DNA from 2 places in the Aliiglaciecola sp. LCG003 genome. Region 1 is predicted to be linked to the other one. Evidence: predicted binding sites of a transcription regulator. Region 1 holds the regulator's gene; the other holds the start of a gene.
The links. The regulator MetJ, encoded in region 1, represses methionine synthesis genes. The targets are predictions, from matches to a motif close to TAGACGTCTAGACGTCTA.
Positions count from the first base shown of each region.

Region 2: thrA (bifunctional aspartate kinase/homoserine dehydrogenase I) is a predicted target of MetJ. The motif match lies at 6,375-6,392, and genes of this name have one in related genera.

Region 1 covers NZ_CP128185.1:4,032,734-4,041,889, forward strand. Annotated here, with positions in the region: gene hslU (ATP-dependent protease ATPase subunit HslU) at 1-578, opposite strand, end outside; gene hslV (ATP-dependent protease subunit HslV) at 636-1,160, opposite strand; gene QR722_RS17595 (SPOR domain-containing protein) at 1,296-1,868, opposite strand; gene priA (primosomal protein N') at 2,092-4,266, opposite strand; gene rpmE (50S ribosomal protein L31) at 4,468-4,680, shown strand; gene QR722_RS17610 (malic enzyme-like NAD(P)-binding protein) at 5,019-6,269, shown strand; gene QR722_RS17615 (hydroxymethylglutaryl-CoA reductase) at 6,341-7,516, opposite strand; gene metJ (met regulon transcriptional regulator MetJ) at 7,785-8,102, opposite strand; gene metF (methylenetetrahydrofolate reductase) at 8,251-9,132, shown strand.
Region 2 covers NZ_CP128185.1:3,488,481-3,497,636, forward strand. Annotated here, with positions in the region: gene pgi (glucose-6-phosphate isomerase) at 1-244, shown strand, start outside; gene QR722_RS15210 (DUF3545 family protein) at 521-691, shown strand; gene ung (uracil-DNA glycosylase) at 724-1,392, opposite strand; gene thrC (threonine synthase) at 1,389-2,675, opposite strand; gene thrB (homoserine kinase) at 2,726-3,673, opposite strand; gene thrA (bifunctional aspartate kinase/homoserine dehydrogenase I) at 3,677-6,139, opposite strand; gene QR722_RS15235 (transposase) at 6,520-7,212, opposite strand; gene QR722_RS15240 (IS4 family transposase) at 7,434-8,624, shown strand; gene QR722_RS15245 (response regulator) at 8,697-9,062, opposite strand; gene aceK (bifunctional isocitrate dehydrogenase kinase/phosphatase) at 9,152-9,156, shown strand, end outside.

The DNA.
Region 1 (9,156 bases):
TCTTCCATCCCAGGAGGAGCCATAATTTCTACACCAACCTGAGGTAATGCCACATCGATTTCGATTTCTTTGTCATCCAACTGACCTTCGCGTAATTTCTTACGGAATGCTTGGCGAGTCCCTTTATCTTCAACTTTCTCTTTTTCACCCCAAGCATTTTCTGGAGGTGGCAACAAAGCATCAAGGATACGTTCTTCGGCCGCTTCCTCGGCACGATATTTAACCTTTTGAGTCTCTTGTTCTTTGGTCATTTTAACTGAGATGTCAGCCAAATCACGAATAATGGTTTCAACTTCTTTGCCCACATAGCCCACTTCAGTGAACTTTGTCGCTTCGACTTTTATAAAAGGCGCATTGGCAAGCTTGGCTAAACGACGGGCAATTTCGGTTTTCCCCACACCTGTAGGACCGATCATTAAAATATTTTTTGGCGTAACTTCCTGACGCAACTCAGGCTGTAATTGCATTCTGCGCCAGCGATTTCGTAATGCTATAGATACGGCACGTTTAGCATCTTGCTGGCCAATAATGTGTTTATCCAATTCGTGGACAATTTCTCTTGGGGTCATATCTGACATAGGCTCAACCTTGTTTCATGTTTATCGATAATTCGGTGATGCAACTATCGATTAAAATTAGTATTCGAGTGTTTCGATCGTTTGGCTGTGATTGGTAAACACACAGATATCGCCCGCGATGCTCAGGCTTTTTTCAGCTATCTCTTTAGCAGACAAATCGGTATTTGCTAACAAAGCGGTTGCGGCAGCTTGTGCATAAGGACCGCCGGAACCAATGGCAATAAGATCTTGTTCTGGCTGCACCACATCGCCATTTCCGGTAATTATGAATGAGGCTGTGTGGTCTGCCACCGCCAGTAATGCTTCTAATTTTCTGAGCATCCGGTCGGTGCGCCAATCTTTGGCTAGCTCAACTGCGGCTTTTGTTAGATGCCCTTGGTGCATTTCGAGTTTACTTTCGAAGCGTTCGAATAGCGTAAAGGCGTCAGCTGTGCCACCAGCAAAACCGGCAATTACTTTATTGTTGTATAGCCTACGTACTTTACGAGCATTACCTTTCATAACGGTATTGCCCAATGAAACTTGGCCATCTCCAGCGATGACAACCTGATTATTGCGACGTACTGATACAATTGTAGTCACTGCGACTCCTTGATCTCGATAGGGTAAGCCAGCACCCTAGAACTGGGTCGCTGGCACTTCAATGAAGTATATGTGGGGAGTGGCGCGAAATTTTCAAGCTTTTAATCGGCTTGGGACAAAACATAGTCAGTATTGTTATAGATCCCAATACCAGATTTGACAGCTTCCGATACCAACTTTTTGGATAATATGGCGATCAGCCTCGGCATCACGTTTATAGTCATAAGGTCCTAAGACCACCCGATACCACAGACCATTCTTACCTTCACTGCGTCTCACTTGAGATTCGAGGCCTTGCATGGCCAGTTTAGCGCGCATTTCATCTGCTTGAGTTTGCTTGCGAAACGAACCACACTGCATAAGGTAGGGACGCTCAGACTTTTGTTGCTCTTTGCGGTCAATTTCGACATTGCCATGCTTTAATTCTTCAGGGTAACTGTAACGTTCAATAGGCATGTCTGGTAACGGCTCTATATCATCTGTGCTGGTGGCTTGCTCTGTGGCAGGAGTCGCTGATTCGACAGCCTCAGGCACAGAGATTTCAACATCTGTGCGACTTATTGACCATAAAAAATATACAAATCCCACCACCAATAAGACGGTCACTACAATACGTATCCAAGGCAATTTCACCTGCGCTGGGGCGTTTTTCGATTGAGGTTTTTTTTTCGGCACTTGGCCGCGTTTTACAAAATCTTTGTGAGCCATGTTATTGCTTTTTTACCCAAACTGCTGAGGTGCGAAGTTATGTCAAACCGTTTAACATTTAAGACCTGATGCTATCTGACATCAGGATTGTAGTTAAGCCAAATAGTAACGCGAATAGGCTATGGAAACCAAGATGAAAAGTGCATAGGCGGCTTGTTTATTGATATGGCAATTGACACTTGAGTCACACAACTGGGGGTTCACCTCGCTGGCCTATTTCATCTCACATGAAGTCTTGCGGGTCGACATCAATCGACCACCGTACTTTGCGCGTGATAGGTAAAGACTCAATCTGATTAACTTGACTGGCGATGACTTTATTTAACAACGAACGGCTATTGGCTTGCAGCAACAGCTGCATACGATAGCGGCCCTGACGCTTTTCCATAATGGCAGGAATTGGGCCGATAACTTTGACCCCTAGGCAGGTCAGCATTAACCCCACTTGGGACAAAAATTCGAAGGCCAACTCAATGTGACTGGCTTCGGCTCGAAACAGTGTATGAAAACAAAATGGTGGTAGTCCAGCGTGTTTACGTTCTAACAAGGCATGACGGGCAAAATGTCCATAGCCGTTGTGAATTAAGTCTTGCAGCAGTGGATGTCCTGGCTGATGGGTTTGCAGCCACATCTCCCCGGGTTTTTCCGCTCGGCCAGCGCGGCCGGAGAGTTGGGTGATAAGTTGGGCTAGATGCTCTGGGGCACGATAATCGGCGCTAAATAAGGCTCCGTCTGCATCGAGGATCACCACCAAGGTCACATTAGGGAAATGGTGTCCTTTGGAGAGGATTTGGGTACCAATCAAAATATGATGGGTGCCTCGATTGATTTCTTCCAGTAAATCATTCAATTTGGTTTTACCGCGCACACTATCACTGTCTATTCGGACTGAACTAAATTGCGCAAAGCGCTTTTTAAGACTTTGCTCTAACTGCTCGGTGCCGACGCCATGGGTAACCAACTCATGATGGCCGCACGATTGACAAGAAGAAGGCAAAGAGCGGGCGGAGCCACAGTGGTGACACTGTATTTTATGTAATGCTTTGTGCACCGTATAAGGCTTGTTACAGCGCTTACACTCTTCAATATGACCACAATGATGGCACAACAAAGCAGGGGCATAGCCCCGTCTATTCACAAATAACATGATTTGGCTGCCCGCATTGAGGTGTTGCTCCATCCTCTGCAGCATGCCCTGAGCTAAGCCAGCAACCAAAGGCTGGTTAGTAATATCCAATACATTTTGCTTTGCTTGCAACGCATTGCCGGCCCGCCTAATCAGTTGCAAATGCTGATATTTATTGGTGAGGGCATTGTTCAATGTTTCCAAGCAAGGAGTGGCGGATCCCAACACCAGTGGGACATTATGCGCTTTTGCTCTTAGTACGGCTAAATCCCGCGCGTTATAACGCAAGCCATCTTGTTGCTTGTATGATGAATCGTGCTCTTCATCTACGATGATCATGCCGGGATTGAGCATAGGCGTGAAAATAGCGGAGCGGGTGCCGATCACAATAGCCACTTCACCCCGTCGGCTTTTTTGCCACACCACTAAACGTTCATTGTCACTGAGCCCTGAATGCAAGACCCCGACTTCCAGGCCAAAACGCTTTTCAAAACGCTTGACCGTTTGGGGGGTTAAACCAATTTCAGGAACTAATATCAGAACCTGTTGCTTGTTTAATAGCACCTCTTCAATACTTTGTAGGTAAACTTCTGTTTTACCACTTCCAGTAATACCCTCGAGTAGAAAGCAGGCATAACGTCCCAAAGTTTGGGTAATCGCAGTGATTGCTAGTGCTTGTTCCACATTGGGTGTAGGCTTGTCCCCAACCTCAAGTTTGAGCCACAAATTTGTCTGTATCTCAGCCGCGATAGGTTCTATTTTGGCAATCTCCCTATCAACCAAGCCCTTGATCACACTATCGCTGAAGTGTTGCTTAAGTCCGGTCAAGGATTGCGGCCCCTCTTGGAGGGCATGAAACAAATGGACTTGTTTTTTGGCGCGCTTAATAGCCTCTGGCACCTCCAGTTGGCTTTCATCTAATAGACGCAAATAGTCAATTGGTTTTGGTTGGTCTGACTCACCTTTGCGCAAAGCAACTGGTAAGGCAGCATGCAGCACCTCACCAATGGGATGATGGTAGTATTGCGCCATCCAATGACACAGAGATAATAATGACTCGTCCAATACCGGATGCTGATCAAGTAACTGTGAGATAGCTTTTAACTTGGCAAAATGCGGCGAACTAGCGACAGTTCCGGTCACTATTCCGACCATCGAACGTGGTCCAAAAGAAACACGCACGCGGCATCCTACTTGAATATCAGTTTGATCACTCAGGTAATCGAAAAGTTGTCGTTTGGGTAACGCTAGGGCAACTTGATAAATCGGCATGGTTTAAATTTGGCTATTCCGGCTATTTTTATATATCAAAGCAATGGTTTTGGTTAACAATCAAGCAAAACTCCTTGATCCGTCTCGCTCTTTACATTAATATGCGCGCCTCTTTGCGGCAAGCCGCTATTTAATTTAATTTGCGTATGGTGTGCAGCTTCGGGCTGTATAGCGATACGGCCCAGAAATGAGGTAATCCATATGAAACAAGATATTCATCCAGAATACAATGAAATGACAGCAACTTGCTCTTGTGGCAATAAAATTGTTGTTCGTTCAACTTTAGGTAAAGACATCAACCTTGACGTATGCTCAGCCTGTCACCCATTCTACACTGGTAAGCAACGTAACGTTGACACCGGTGGTCGTGTTGACAAGTTCAAGAAACGTTTTGGTGCATTGGGCAAGAAGTAAGTCCAGTCAATCTATTGTTAAAAAGGCGCATTATGCGCCTTTTTTTATACCTGCTAAATATTAAATAATCACAGCCTCATTCTGCCATCCAGCACACTAAAAAACAGCTAAACTGACATTATTGCCCACAGCATCCAGTGTTTGTTTACTGTTGAATATCAGTACTTTGAATAAGATGGCAGATAAACATGCGTTTGGTGAATGTTATTTATTCTCTTGTCTGATATGTCTTCGGCCTAAGCCTATGTTACATTTGCCTGCAGTGGCCAAAATAAAAACAATAAACCACTAACAAAAAAACAACATACTCACCCTACAAATTAAGGAATAAGACACGTATGTCTGATTTTCGTCAAAAAGCGTTGGATTATCATGCTAAACCCGTTCCGGGAAAAATCAGTGTAGAGCTTACCAAGCCAGCGGAAAGTGTCACCGATTTGGCCTTGGCGTACAGTCCTGGTGTTGCGGAACCCGTCAGAGAAATTGCTGCTGACCCTAATGCCGCATACACCTATACCGGCAAAGGCAACTTAGTGGCTGTCATCACCAATGGCACTGCCATTCTTGGCTTAGGTAATTTAGGGCCTTTAGCATCCAAACCTGTCATGGAAGGAAAAGCGTTATTGTTCAAGCGCTTTGCTGGCATTGATTCCATTGATATCGAAGTGAAGCACCGTACAACCGAAGAGTTCATCAATACGGTTGCTAACATTGCTGATACATTCGGAGGAATTAATCTTGAAGACATCAAAGCTCCGGAGTGCTTCGAGATAGAACAAGAGCTGATCAAGCGTTGCTCCATCCCAGTGTTTCATGATGACCAACACGGTACCGCCATTGTGACCGCTGCGGGTATGCTTAATGCGCTGGAAATCCAAGGTAAGGTTATTCACGACGTGACTATCGTGTGCATGGGCGCTGGCGCTGCAGCCGTTGCCTGTATGGAATTATTGATTAAGTGTGGCGCGCAAAGAGAGCGTATTTATATGCTAGACCGTAAAGGTGTGATCCATACCCGAAGAGACGATCTGACTCCACACAAATTATTGTTTGCCAATAATACCGACAAACGTACTTTAGAGGATGTAATGGAAGATGCGGATGTATTCGTCGGCGTGTCTGGACCAGATGTACTGCCCCCTGAAACACTGAAACTAATGAACGATAATCCGGTAGTGTTTGCTTGTTCAAATCCAGATCCGGAAATAAAACCAGAGTTGGCCCATCAAGTGCGTGATGACTTGATAATGGCGACTGGCCGTTCTGATTATCCTAATCAGGTTAATAATGTCTTATGTTTCCCATTTATTTTCCGTGGTGCCCTTGATGTCAGAGCCTCAACCATAAATGATGAGATGAAAGTTGCAGCTGTAGAAGCTATTCGTGCCATCGCCAAAGAACTCGTCCCGCAAGAGGTCTTGGCTGCAAGTCAAATCGATGCTTTGGAGTTTGGCCGCAAATACATCATTCCCAAACCTATGGATCCGAGACTTTGCAAGCGAGTCGCGACTGCTGTAGCACAAGCAGCGATTGCCTCTGGCGTTGCACGGCTAGACCGCTTACCGGCTAATTATTTAGACAAGTTATGACGGTTCAATAGTTGCTGGCAGGGTGTAAGACTCGCCCTACCAAGCAGCTTTTACCACACAACAACTTTGCATTAGTCTCGATTGCGCCCAAGCTTGTCATGACTGCTGACCCAATGCCCACCAATCACAGCACAAGCAAGCGAAATATCGCCGGCCAACACGGTGGCAGCAACGATTTCAGCTAACTTGTTAGCTTTGCCTTTACCGTAACAGTCCATTAGTTCTAGACATTCCTTTTGAGTTGGTAATCCGGTTCCACCGCCATACGTCGCCACTATCAAAGATGGCAAAGTAATCGATAAGTAAAAGTCACCGTTGTCCAATAATTCGTGGGAAAGTAACCCGGCATGGGACTCTACAACATTGGCTTCATCTTGACCCGTTGCAATAAATATAGAAGCAATCCCATTAGCTGAATGGGGACCATTGTACGCAGCGCCCGCCATTAACGCCCCCGTGTTGGCCAACACAGTTGCCTTAGCTAGCATCTTGGTATCCACCTTCATTATTTTTTTAAGCACTTCTTTTTTGAGGACAATTTCAGCTATTACTCGTTTACCCCGGGTGTGCAGCATATTTAAATGAGAGTGTTTTTTATCCGTGTCCATATTGCCAGATAGTAAGTACTGACAACCACCTGGGTAGTTCGCGCAAATCCATTCGCAAGCTGCCAAGGTGGCCTTACCCACCATGTTCTGTCCTGCGGCATCACCGGTTGTGTAGTTAAACCGCAAGTAACGTGTTTTAGATACTGACCACTGCATGATGTGGTCTAGCTTGCCGATGCTGGTAGTGGTTTCAGCAGCTTGCTTAATTTTTTGAAAATTCTCAACTACCCAAGCGCCAAAGTCTCTCGCCTGTCTAGCATTGTCAAAAATAAACGCTGGGGCTCGTTGCATAAATTGTTCAACCACTGTGGTATTCACCCCACCACACTCATTGACCACCCGCATACCACGGCTATAGCTGGCTACCAAGGTACCTTCTGTGGTTGCCAATGGCACATGAAATAAACCATTGGCGTATTCACCATTGACCTGAATTGGACCTGCAATACCTACAGGCATTTGTACCACGCCAATAAAGTTTTCAATATTGCCAGGCAGGGCTGCGGGGTCGATGGAGTAGTGGCCTGTGTGAGGTAATTCAGTGCCGGTCTGTTGAGTGAGATACTCTCTGCGTTTTTGCGCCCACTCGTTACTGTAATCATTCATGGTGTTACGGGGAATGCGTGGCGTTTTGCTCATTTAAATAATCCTTAAATATAGTCCGGGTACTCGCTACATATAAAATGCAAAGTACTTGCCAGATAATAGTATGGGACTAAAATGACCAAAGTATGAAGTTAAGCTTGAAAATACTCAATAATCTCAACTCGGGCTAAAGTCTACCCGAGATAAGACTAGTTTTTGCACCACTTTGGGGTGTGGTGCTATGAGACTATGGTGCAGTGCTCTGAATCTTGTTGATTGCCCTTATAAGCAGGAGCGTGTGCGACAAACATCCTTTTACAGCTTATTCCTCACTGTCTTTAATCTCCAAACCCATTGATTCCATCAGTTCACGGGCTACTTTTGGAATTCTATTTGGGTTATCTTTGCGTAGATCATCATCATCGGGCAAGGGTTGGCCATTAAATGCGTGCAAAAATGCCTCGCACAATAATTCTGAATTGGTTGCATGCCGTAAGTTGTTGACTTGACGACGAGTGCGTTCATCCGTCAATACTTTTAACACTTTGAGTGGAATTGAGACCGTGACTTTCTTTACCAACTCACTCTTTTTACCGTGTTCAGCGTAGGGATGTATGTATTTTCCGTTCCACTCTGCCATGTTGATGCTCTTTTTAATCTTTCTTATAAACGGAAATTCTAACCGTAAGTCAGTTAGATGTCTAAACATCTTGACGGCTTAGCCAACTCAGTTTAGTTTAGACGTCTAAACGGCTAATTGTTTACTATATTGAATTTTGGAGTGTTACATGGTGTCTTACGCCCAGGGTATTGAATCGCTTAACCAGACAATGGCTGAATTAAGTGGAATAAATGTGTCTTTTGAATTTTTCCCTCCCAAGACAGAGAAAATGGAACAAACCCTGTGGAAATCGGTTAACCGTCTAGCGCCGCTAAAGCCCGCATATATGTCAGTTACCTATGGTGCGAATAGTGGTGAACGAGATCGGACTCATGATGTGGTCAAACGTATTCAGGCGGAAACCGGTGTGGCCGCCGTACCTCATTTGACCTGTGTAGACGCCAGTCGCGAAGAACTAGTGCAAATCGCACAAGACTATTGGGATAGTGGTATTCGCAGAATTGTAGCCTTGCGGGGGGATTTACCTCAGGGCATGACCAAAACAGATATGTACGCTGCCGATTTAGTTGCTCTGCTAAAAGACGTGGCTGATTTTGATGTATCAGTAGCCGCTTACCCTGAAAAACACCCTGAGGCGCCCAATGCGCAATTTGATTTACTCAACCTGAAACGTAAAGCGGAGGCCGGTGCGACTCAGGCAATTAGTCAGTTCTTTTTTGATGCCGAAGTATTTTTACGATTTCGCGACCGAGCGGCAGCGACAGGCATAGACCTAGACATAGTTCCCGGCATTTTACCGGTCACCAATTATCAAACATTACAACGCTTTGCCGGCTTCACAAACGTACATGTGCCCAGTTGGTTACACAAAATGTATGATGGGCTTGACCAAGAAGATCAAACAACACGAAATCTATTAGGCGCCAGTATTGCCATGGATATGGTCAAGGTTTTGGCTAAAGAGGGAATTCGAGACTTCCATTTCTATACCTTAAATCGTAGCGAATTAAGCTATGCAATTTGTCATTTACTAGGCGTTCGCGGCTAAACCCTATAAACTAAACACCAATGT
Region 2 (9,156 bases), 540 kb from region 1:
CAATACGTTTTTGTTTGAGCAGTTAGATCCGAAAACCCTAGGTGCATTGGTCGCAATGTATGAACATAAAGTCTTCGTACAAGGTGCTATATGGGGAGTAAATTCATTTGACCAATGGGGAGTTGAATTAGGCAAAGTACTTGGTAATCAAGTGCTAGATAAACTTGTCAATACTCAAGCCCCGCTAGATTTTGATAGTTCGACTAACCACCTTATTAAAGCATTTCGACAAGCAAATCAATAATTGGGTTTAAAAATTCTCCTGCACCATTGAATTCGGGCCGCCTTTTCTGGCGGCCTTTTATATACTGCTGTTTAAATTATCGGCAAAATAGCGGTAATTCCTTCGATATCAGTTAATTTGTCATCAAATCGTCACCATTTGTTAACAAAAAGTAAAACTATTTGTTTTATTTTAGCTTGGCCTATGGTACATACTGTTTTGGCAATGCCATTAGTTAGGAAATACTAATTCATTGTCAGCCTGATTTGCGCAAAAAACAAAAAATGGAGACGTAAAGTGGATAAAAATGAATTAATGTCGATGATTGACTCAGAATCCCGCCCATCTAAAACAAAAAGTAAAAAGCGTAAGTGGAGAGAAATAGAAGCGATACAAGATCGTTATCGGCTAAGAAAAGAACTCGAAGAAATGGATATGTCTTTGGAAGCAGAGCTAGCTAATTTATAAATAACGTTAAAGCCCCGAATGTCGGGGCTTTTTTATGCTAAAGACCAATCAACTGGAGTATCACCCTGCGCCAGCAGTAACCGATTTGTCTTGGAAAAATGCTGACAACCCAAAAAACCACGATGGGCAGATAATGGCGAAGGATGGGGCGCGGTGAGTATGTGGTGTTTTTTCTGATCTATTATTTGCCCTTTTTTCTGGGCATGACTTCCCCACAGCATAAATACTAAGTTCTGCCTATGTTGACTAAGGCGCTGAATTACATGGGCTGTAAAGTCTTCCCAGCCATACCTTGCATGGGAATGAGCCTTACCTTGTTCGACGGTTAACACGGTATTCAGCAACAACACTCCCTGCTGCGCCCAACCTTGGAGATTGCCATGGGTTGGCGTGCTAAAACCCGCTATGTCAGTTTCCAATTCTTTAAAGATATTGCGTAATGACGGAGGGATCTTGACGCCATTCTTCACCGAAAAGCTCAAACCATGTGCCTGGCCTGAACCGTGATAGGGATCCTGGCCGATAATCACTACCTTTACTTGCTCAAAAGGTGTCGAATCAAAAGCATTGAACACTGCATCAGCGGGAGGGAAGATAACCTTCCCTTCTGTACGTTCACGTTCCACTCGTTGCATCAGTTGTTGAAAATACGGCTGATTCTGCTCAGCCGCTAATTCAGTTTGCCAATCGCTCACAGTCAGCCTTTTAATATACTAAACAAATGAGCTTTTAATTGTGCATAGTCATTCGGTAGTTCAGTGGATAATATCTCTTTGCCCGCGCAGTCTGCCAAGGGTTGCGGCAAGCTAATTGGCTGCCCTAAAACATTTTCAACACTTTCTCTAAACTTGGCCGGATGCGCTGTACCCAAGAAAATGCCCGTCTGTTCAGGCTCTAAATGACGAGATAACGAACGGTAGGCAATGGCCGCATGAGGCTCACTAATGTAGCCTAAATTTGCCAATTGTTTCATAGCCACTTGGGTGTAGTCTTCATCTACCGCATCACCACTTAAAATTGCCTTATCGATAAGCCCTTGCTCTATCATCGCCTCTATTCGTGGCCAATTGTTTGGTTGACTTACATCCATCGCATTAGACAAGGTAGCCACTGTGGATTTGGGCTGCCACTCTCCCGTTTTCAAATAACGAGGGACAGTGTCATTTGAGTTTGTGGCAGCAATGAAGTGCTTAACCGGTAAACCCATGACTTTTGCAATCATACCTGCGGTTAAATTGCCAAAGTTACCGCTTGGCACAGAGATGACTAGATCTTGTCTTTGAGCTTCACTGAGCTGAGAAACGGCTTCAAAGTAGTAACAAACTTGTGCAAGCAGACGACTGATGTTAATTGAATTAGCAGAATTGAGATGTAATCCAACCCGCACATCTTCATCATCAAAAGCTGATTTGACCAATTGCTGACAGGCATCAAAATCATCTTCTATGGCAACGGTATGAATATTGTCACCTAGGGTCGTAAACAGCTTTTCCTGTAACAGGCTAATTTTGCCTTTAGGATACAAAATCACTACATTGATATTTTCAATACCATGGAAGGCATGCGCTACCGCTGCACCAGTATCCCCGGAGGTCGCGGTTAATATGGTAATCGGCTGGCCTTTGGCAATAACCGATAACACCTGAGCCATAAACCGCCCACCAAAGTCTTTGAAGGCTAACGTCGGCCCGTGAAATAACTCAAGACTATAAATATTATCCGCCACTTTGACTAAGGGTGCTTCAAAGGTAAACGCCCGCTCGACTATCCCTTGGATTTCAGCCTTGGGCAATTCATCGCCAATGAGACGACTTAATATTTCGACTGAGCGCGCTACGAAAGGGAGTGCAAGTAATTCGTCTATGTTTTCAAACTTGGGAAACTGTTTTGGGAAATATAACCCTTGGTTTTTACCCAGCCCTTTCTTGACAGCTTCGGCAAAACTGGCTTTATCACTGTCATCTTTTAAATTGAACAATTCCACGTACTTATTACCTTAATTTTATGTTTCCGCTTCGTACATTGAAACGGCAATTAAGAGGCCTGGGCCCCTTGCGAATCAATCCGACAAATATGGCTAAATCCGGAGTCATTTTGAATATAGTTGTCATTTAACCAATGTTGAATAGTCTTAGCTTTGCTTAAATCATTGCAAACCGCAAATACAGTAGGGCCGGATCCAGAAATACCAAATGCCAGACCACCATTTTGCATCACAAAATCTCGACTTTGACCGAAATGGGGCAATAGTGATTTTCGATAAGGCTCAGCCAACACATCTTTCATTACAGCAGCGGCGAGATTTTCATCTTTACGGTAGCAAGCATCAACAAAAACCGCCAACTGCTGACCAAAGGTTATGGTATCTGCGATACTAATCTGCTTCGGCAAAATACGACGAGCCTCTGAAGTGGAGACACTGATACCGGAATAACACACTACCCAATACCAGTTTTCAAATACCGGCAATGAAAGGGCTATTTGATTCGAGGCGTTGTTCATCAAGGTTAGTCCGCCTACGAAGCATGGTGCGACATTATCATAGTGCACACTGCCGCTGATCTGGCCTTCCAGTTCGCCCATCATCAACAGCAACTCATGCTGTTCAAATGCGCTGTCGAAAAACTCATTTAAGCCATGTAATGCAGCCACAATAGAGCTAGCACTTGAGCCTAAGCCGCTGCCAATTGGCAAATTTTTGTATAAGGTCATGGCAACAGGTTGGGCCCTTTGTCCTTTTGATTTGAGTTTTTCAGCAAACATCTTGTAGCAATCCACCACAATATTGGTATTGGTGTCGGCTGGTAACTTATGCGCAAATGGGCCTTTCACTCGTAACTCAAAGGATTGGCTTGAGCTAACTTCCACTTCATCGCCTAAGGGAGAACCATCAATGGGAGACAACGCCGCGCCGAGCAAGTCAAAGCCGAGACTGACATTGCCTATTGACGCTGGCGCGTAGGCCTTCAACATTTTACTCATCAGTTAGATATCCTGTTTCCAAGGCATAGTGCGCAGCACATCAGCAAATACACCAGCAGCCGTCACTGTTGCACCCGCGCCATATCCTCTAATTACATAAGGGATAGGTTGATAATAATGACTGTGAATTGCAAGGGCATTCTCACCCTCTTTGACTGCATAGAGAGGATGCTTACTATCTACCGCTTTGAGTGACACTTTACACTGACCATTTTCGATGGCACCCACGTAGCGTAACACCTGACCTTTTTCTTTGGCCGCAGACACTTGGGTTTTATAGTGCTCATCTAGCTTAGGCAGGTTTTGCATAAATTGCTCAATCGAGCCGCTGGCATCAAATGAATCTGGTAATACAGATTCTATTTCGATGTCATCTAACTCTAATTCAAGATCTGCTTCTCGGGCCATAATTAATAGCTTACGTGCTACGTCCATACCGGAGAGATCATCTCGAGGGTCCGGCTCAGTAAAACCATTGTCGCGGGCAATAGTAGTTGCTTGTGAAATGCTCAGGCCTTCATCAAGTTTGCCAAATACAAATGACAGTGAACCGGATAAAATACCTTCGAAGCGTTTTAGCTCATCGCCGGCATAAATCAACTTCTGCAAGTTATCTATAACGGGTAACCCCGCCCCTACAGTAGTTTCATATAAAAATTGGCGGTTAGTTTGCTGAGCGGTGGTCCGCAAGGTTTTATAAAAGGCGATATCTCGGGTATTGGCTTTCTTATTCGGCGTCACCACATGAAAGCCTGCAAGCATAAACTCTGCATATTGGGCTGCCACAGATTCATTGCTGGTACAATCGACTATGACAGGGTTGACCAGGCTATTTTCCTGCACAAAGTCAGTAATAGTGATCAATGAAAATTGCTTTGTTGATTCTGCAAGTTGACCAGACCAACCGTTTTTCAAGTCAATACCACCAGCTTGCAATAACAGCTTTCTACTATTGGCAATACCGTAAACCTTTAAGCTGATGCCTCTTTCCATCAACGTATGCTGCTGGCGTTCCATTTGCTGTAATAATTCTTTTCCTACGTTACCGCACCCCACCAGGAAAACATCAATGGAGTGGGAGTTTGAGAAAAAATTCTGGTGAACTACCTTCACCGCTTCTTTAGCGCGATGTTTTTCAATGACTGTAGAGATAGAGCGTTCAGAAGAACCTTGTGCAATGGCCACGTTATTGACTCGTGCTTGAGCCAATGAACTGAAAAATTTCGCGGCCAATCCTTTGGAATGTCGCATGCCGTCCCCCACTAAGGTAACTATGGCTAAGTCATGCCTGACTTCGATAGGGTCTAGTAAATGATTACTTAATTCTAATGCGAATGCATCTTCTAACAAGTTCTGTGCTCGTTCCGCATCTTTACTATGGATACAAAAACTAATGCTGTATTCCGATGAAGACTGAGTAATTAGGCTGATAGATATATTGGCATTGGACATCACTTCAAAGACGCGACTGGCCATGCCCACCATGCCTTTCATGCCAGGACCTGCCACATTAAACATTGTCATGTCATCAAGGTGAGAAATACCCTTCACGCTGGTCCAAATATCACTGGACTCTTTACCAATTAAGGTGCCCGGAGCGGCTGGATTAAGGGTGTTGCGAATCAAACAAGGAATATGATGTTGGGCGATAGGTCCGATGGTTTTGGGATGAAGAACCTTGGCCCCAAAATAGGATAGTTCCATCGCTTCTTGATAGGTAAGCTTATCTAATAGAACCGCACCTTCAACTTGATTTGGGTCAGCATTGTAGACTCCATCCACATCTGTCCATATTTCACAGCAATCTGCATCTAAACAAGCAGCCAAAATAGCCGCGGAGTAATCAGAGCCGTTGCGCCCTAATGTGACTTTTTCCCCTTCTGTATTTACCGCCACAAAACCTGGCATGATGAGTACATCATCAGAACTATATTGCAGTTCAGCAAAACGCGCCTTACTTACGGCTACATCAGCAATGCTATCGAGGTAATCCCCTTCAGCAACAATATACTGAACCGGATCGATAATAATATTTTTCTGACCTAGGGCGGTGAGAATTTCACTAAACAAATTAACACTAACATATTCGCCCATACTGAGAATTTTGGCGACTATTTGGTCCGGAGCACAGCCTAACAGGCGTATACCGTCTAGGTGCTGCTTTAGGTTCTGCAAAATGCTTTGAATAAAGCTGTTGATCTTATCGGTTCGATAATTGGGAAGTTGCTTGGCAAGATCATCGGCAATACCATTTAAGGTCATTCCTAACTTTGCATACAACTCTCCGTAGTCTTCACCAGATGTAGCTTGTTCACATAACAATGACAATGCATTGGTAACACCTTTGGGAGCCGACAGAACTACCGCAGCGCCGTTTTCTTGGTGACTATCGAGACTAATATCTTTAACTCGTAAGTAGCGCTGCGCATCTGCCAGAGATGAGCCACCGAATTTCAACACCTTCATTTGTTGCTCCTATTAACTTGTTTCACGCTTATTCTTGTTGCTTTTGTTTGTAAATTCGCCTCTTTCATGGACAGCCAATCACAAAATATCAGTTTTAAATAACAAAAAAGCCCGCTGGTTTCGCGGGCTTTTTTTTAAATTTCTTTAAGCACTAGCCAGCGACAGTCCCCGAAGGGCTGGTAATCATCATCATGCCGGTGGTGCTCATTATTATTATTGCTTTCATGTCTTCAATTTGCCGTATAGACGTCTATATGTCAACCGCCTAAAAAAGAATTATTGGATTTTATTGCAAATCAAAAGCTCTAACTTATATCAACAGCGCCAAGATCAAGAGAAGATCAAGAGGGTCAGAGTAACTTGCTATCAGCACCTTTAGTTTATCTGCAAGAACGTCTGTCTCCCCCATGCACTTTTGGGGCAAGTGAGAAACCTGTTTCCAGCTCTACTTTTCGCTTAAATTGGCTGTCCCCAAGCACTTTTCCTTTATTAGTGGCATTTCTAATTGCATCTACGTTAGATTCAGCAATGTGATTTAAAAACAACGCTCGATAGGCTTTTTTTCTCTCTAACTGATTTTGTCCTAGGGCTAAATAACATGGATGTTGCGTGAGTAGTTTGATGTCTTTATCCAATCCATTGCTATGAAAGCTTGACCATGGATAACTCGCTGGGTGGTCAACCATTCTAGCCCTGACTGGATTCATTTCGATGTAGCGACTCACCAGCAAAAAATATTGCTCACTATCGATCAAGGTTGACTTGAATCGTCCTTCCCACAAAGTCCCAGTGCGCTGATAGGTTTTATTAATGTAGCGTACATAAAATCTTCCGATACCCTGCATCAATTTACTTACTGCCTTGGGAGTGCTTGGTGTCAGGAGTAGATGTACATGATTCGTCATCAGGACAAATGCATGCACGGCAACAGAATATTTTTTCGCGTAAAGGTACAGTTTGTCTAAATATACTGAATAGTCTTGCTCACTGTAGAAACAGGCTTGCCGATTATTACCTCTTTGAACAACATGTTGAGGTACATCTACTAGATTGAGTCGAGGTTGTCTTGGCATAGCAGCAATCCTTTGCTTGAGTGAACCTCATTAGCATAGCTAACTAGGCGACAGCATCAACCGTATAGCTAGAGAACTAGACCTTTAATGCCAAAGATTCAAGTTACTCTGACCCTGAGGTATCCCCACGAAATAAACAGAGAAGTAATTTAAAATAATTTGGAACATTCACGGTACTTGGTGATCAGATCAATCGCCAAACATCACTAAAGACCAATACCATGAATGAAGTTGTTATTTTGAAGAAGTTCCTTAGAGCTGTCACGCCCAAAATGCATAAAGTTAGACGAGCGTCATTAACGAGTTGTGTGAGCAGTTTGCTAAATGGAGCTAAAGCCAGTGTTACCAGCATGGGACGCGGTATTTCATCTTCAGCATATGAAAAACATCGCATTAAACAAGCGGACCGCTTGTTGTCTAATAAACACATTATTAATGAACAATTACCTATCTATCAAGCCATCTATACGCAATATACGAATGCTTCATCACGCCCTATTATTCTGATTGACTGGTCTGACTTAGATACGCATAAAGGCTGTTTTTTGCTAAGGGCTTCGGTAGCTTTTAATGGCCGAGGAGTGGCTATTTATCAAGAAGTTCATGATATGAGCACGAAAGAAAAACGGTGCACGCACAAGGCGTTTTTAGCAAAATTAAAGACGATTATCGATGACGATGCTAAACCGATAATTGTGACAGATGCTGGCTATAAAACCCCTTGGTTTAAAGAGGTCATTGCTCTGGGGTGGGACTTTGCAGGAAGAGTCCGCAAGCCTATGATGTATGTTAATCAAAAAGAAGACTGGGAGCATACCTCTGAGTTATATAAGCGAGCTACCAGTCAACCTATAGGGTTTACTAGCCATATTTGCCGCAGCCAACCTTTAGCATGTACCTTGGTGTTATTTAAAGGAAAAAGCAAAGGCCGACATAGCTTAACGCAACATAACATTGCCCGCCAATCTAAGTGTTCCAAGGTCCATGCAAGAGGTGCTACAGACCCTTGGTTAATTGCCACATCACTTCCTCGCACCAAAAGTTTAGGTAAAAAAATAGTCGCTATTTATCGACTGCGTATGCAAATTGAAGAAGAGTTTAGAGATATCAAAAGCAGTTTATTTGGATTGGGTTTTGAACACCATAAAAGCCGATATATACACCGCATTGCAGTACTCATCCTTATCGCTACACTTGCCAGTATTCTGGCCAACATTATAGGTCTAGCAATGTTCACGGCTGGTTTACACCGTCGCTATCAAGCGAACACAGTTAAGGTTAGACGAGTATTATCGTTTCACTATTTAGGATTGAGAGGCTTCGTAGATAAGCATTTCAAATTGCTCAGCGAGCAATTTGAAACTGCGGTATTAAATATCAGAACTATGATAGCAGACAATTTTAATGATTGAATATTCGTGGGGATCCCTCAGACTCTGACCCTCTTGATCCAGCGCCAAGATCAGGGGAGTCAAATCAAGAGGTTAATGCAGGCCGAATCGGTTTAGAATTTTGAGTAGTTTGTCGGCATCGACTGGCTTTTCAATAAAGTCCAATGCGCCAAGTTGTGCCACGCGCTTTTTCATTTCAGGTTGAATATCCCCAGAGACCACAATAACGAACACTTCAATACTATGCCTTTTGATTTCCTCAAGCACCCCTATACCGTCCAGTTGGGGCATGGTCAAATCTAACAGCATCAATGCAAAGTGTCTTTCTTGCAGTTTAGCCAGCGCTTCATGGCCGTTGCAGGCAAGATGCACCTCGCTGGCAAAATCATCAGGTAAGCTGCGCTTTGCCATTTTGCGTGCAATTGCTGAGTCATCACAAATTAATACAGGGAAACTCACTGGTACTCCTTTTTACCTTGTCACACATGTTGTGTTGTTTTATGGTGCAAAATATATTGTCCTGTAACCTCGGTAGCTGACAAAACCTTATGCC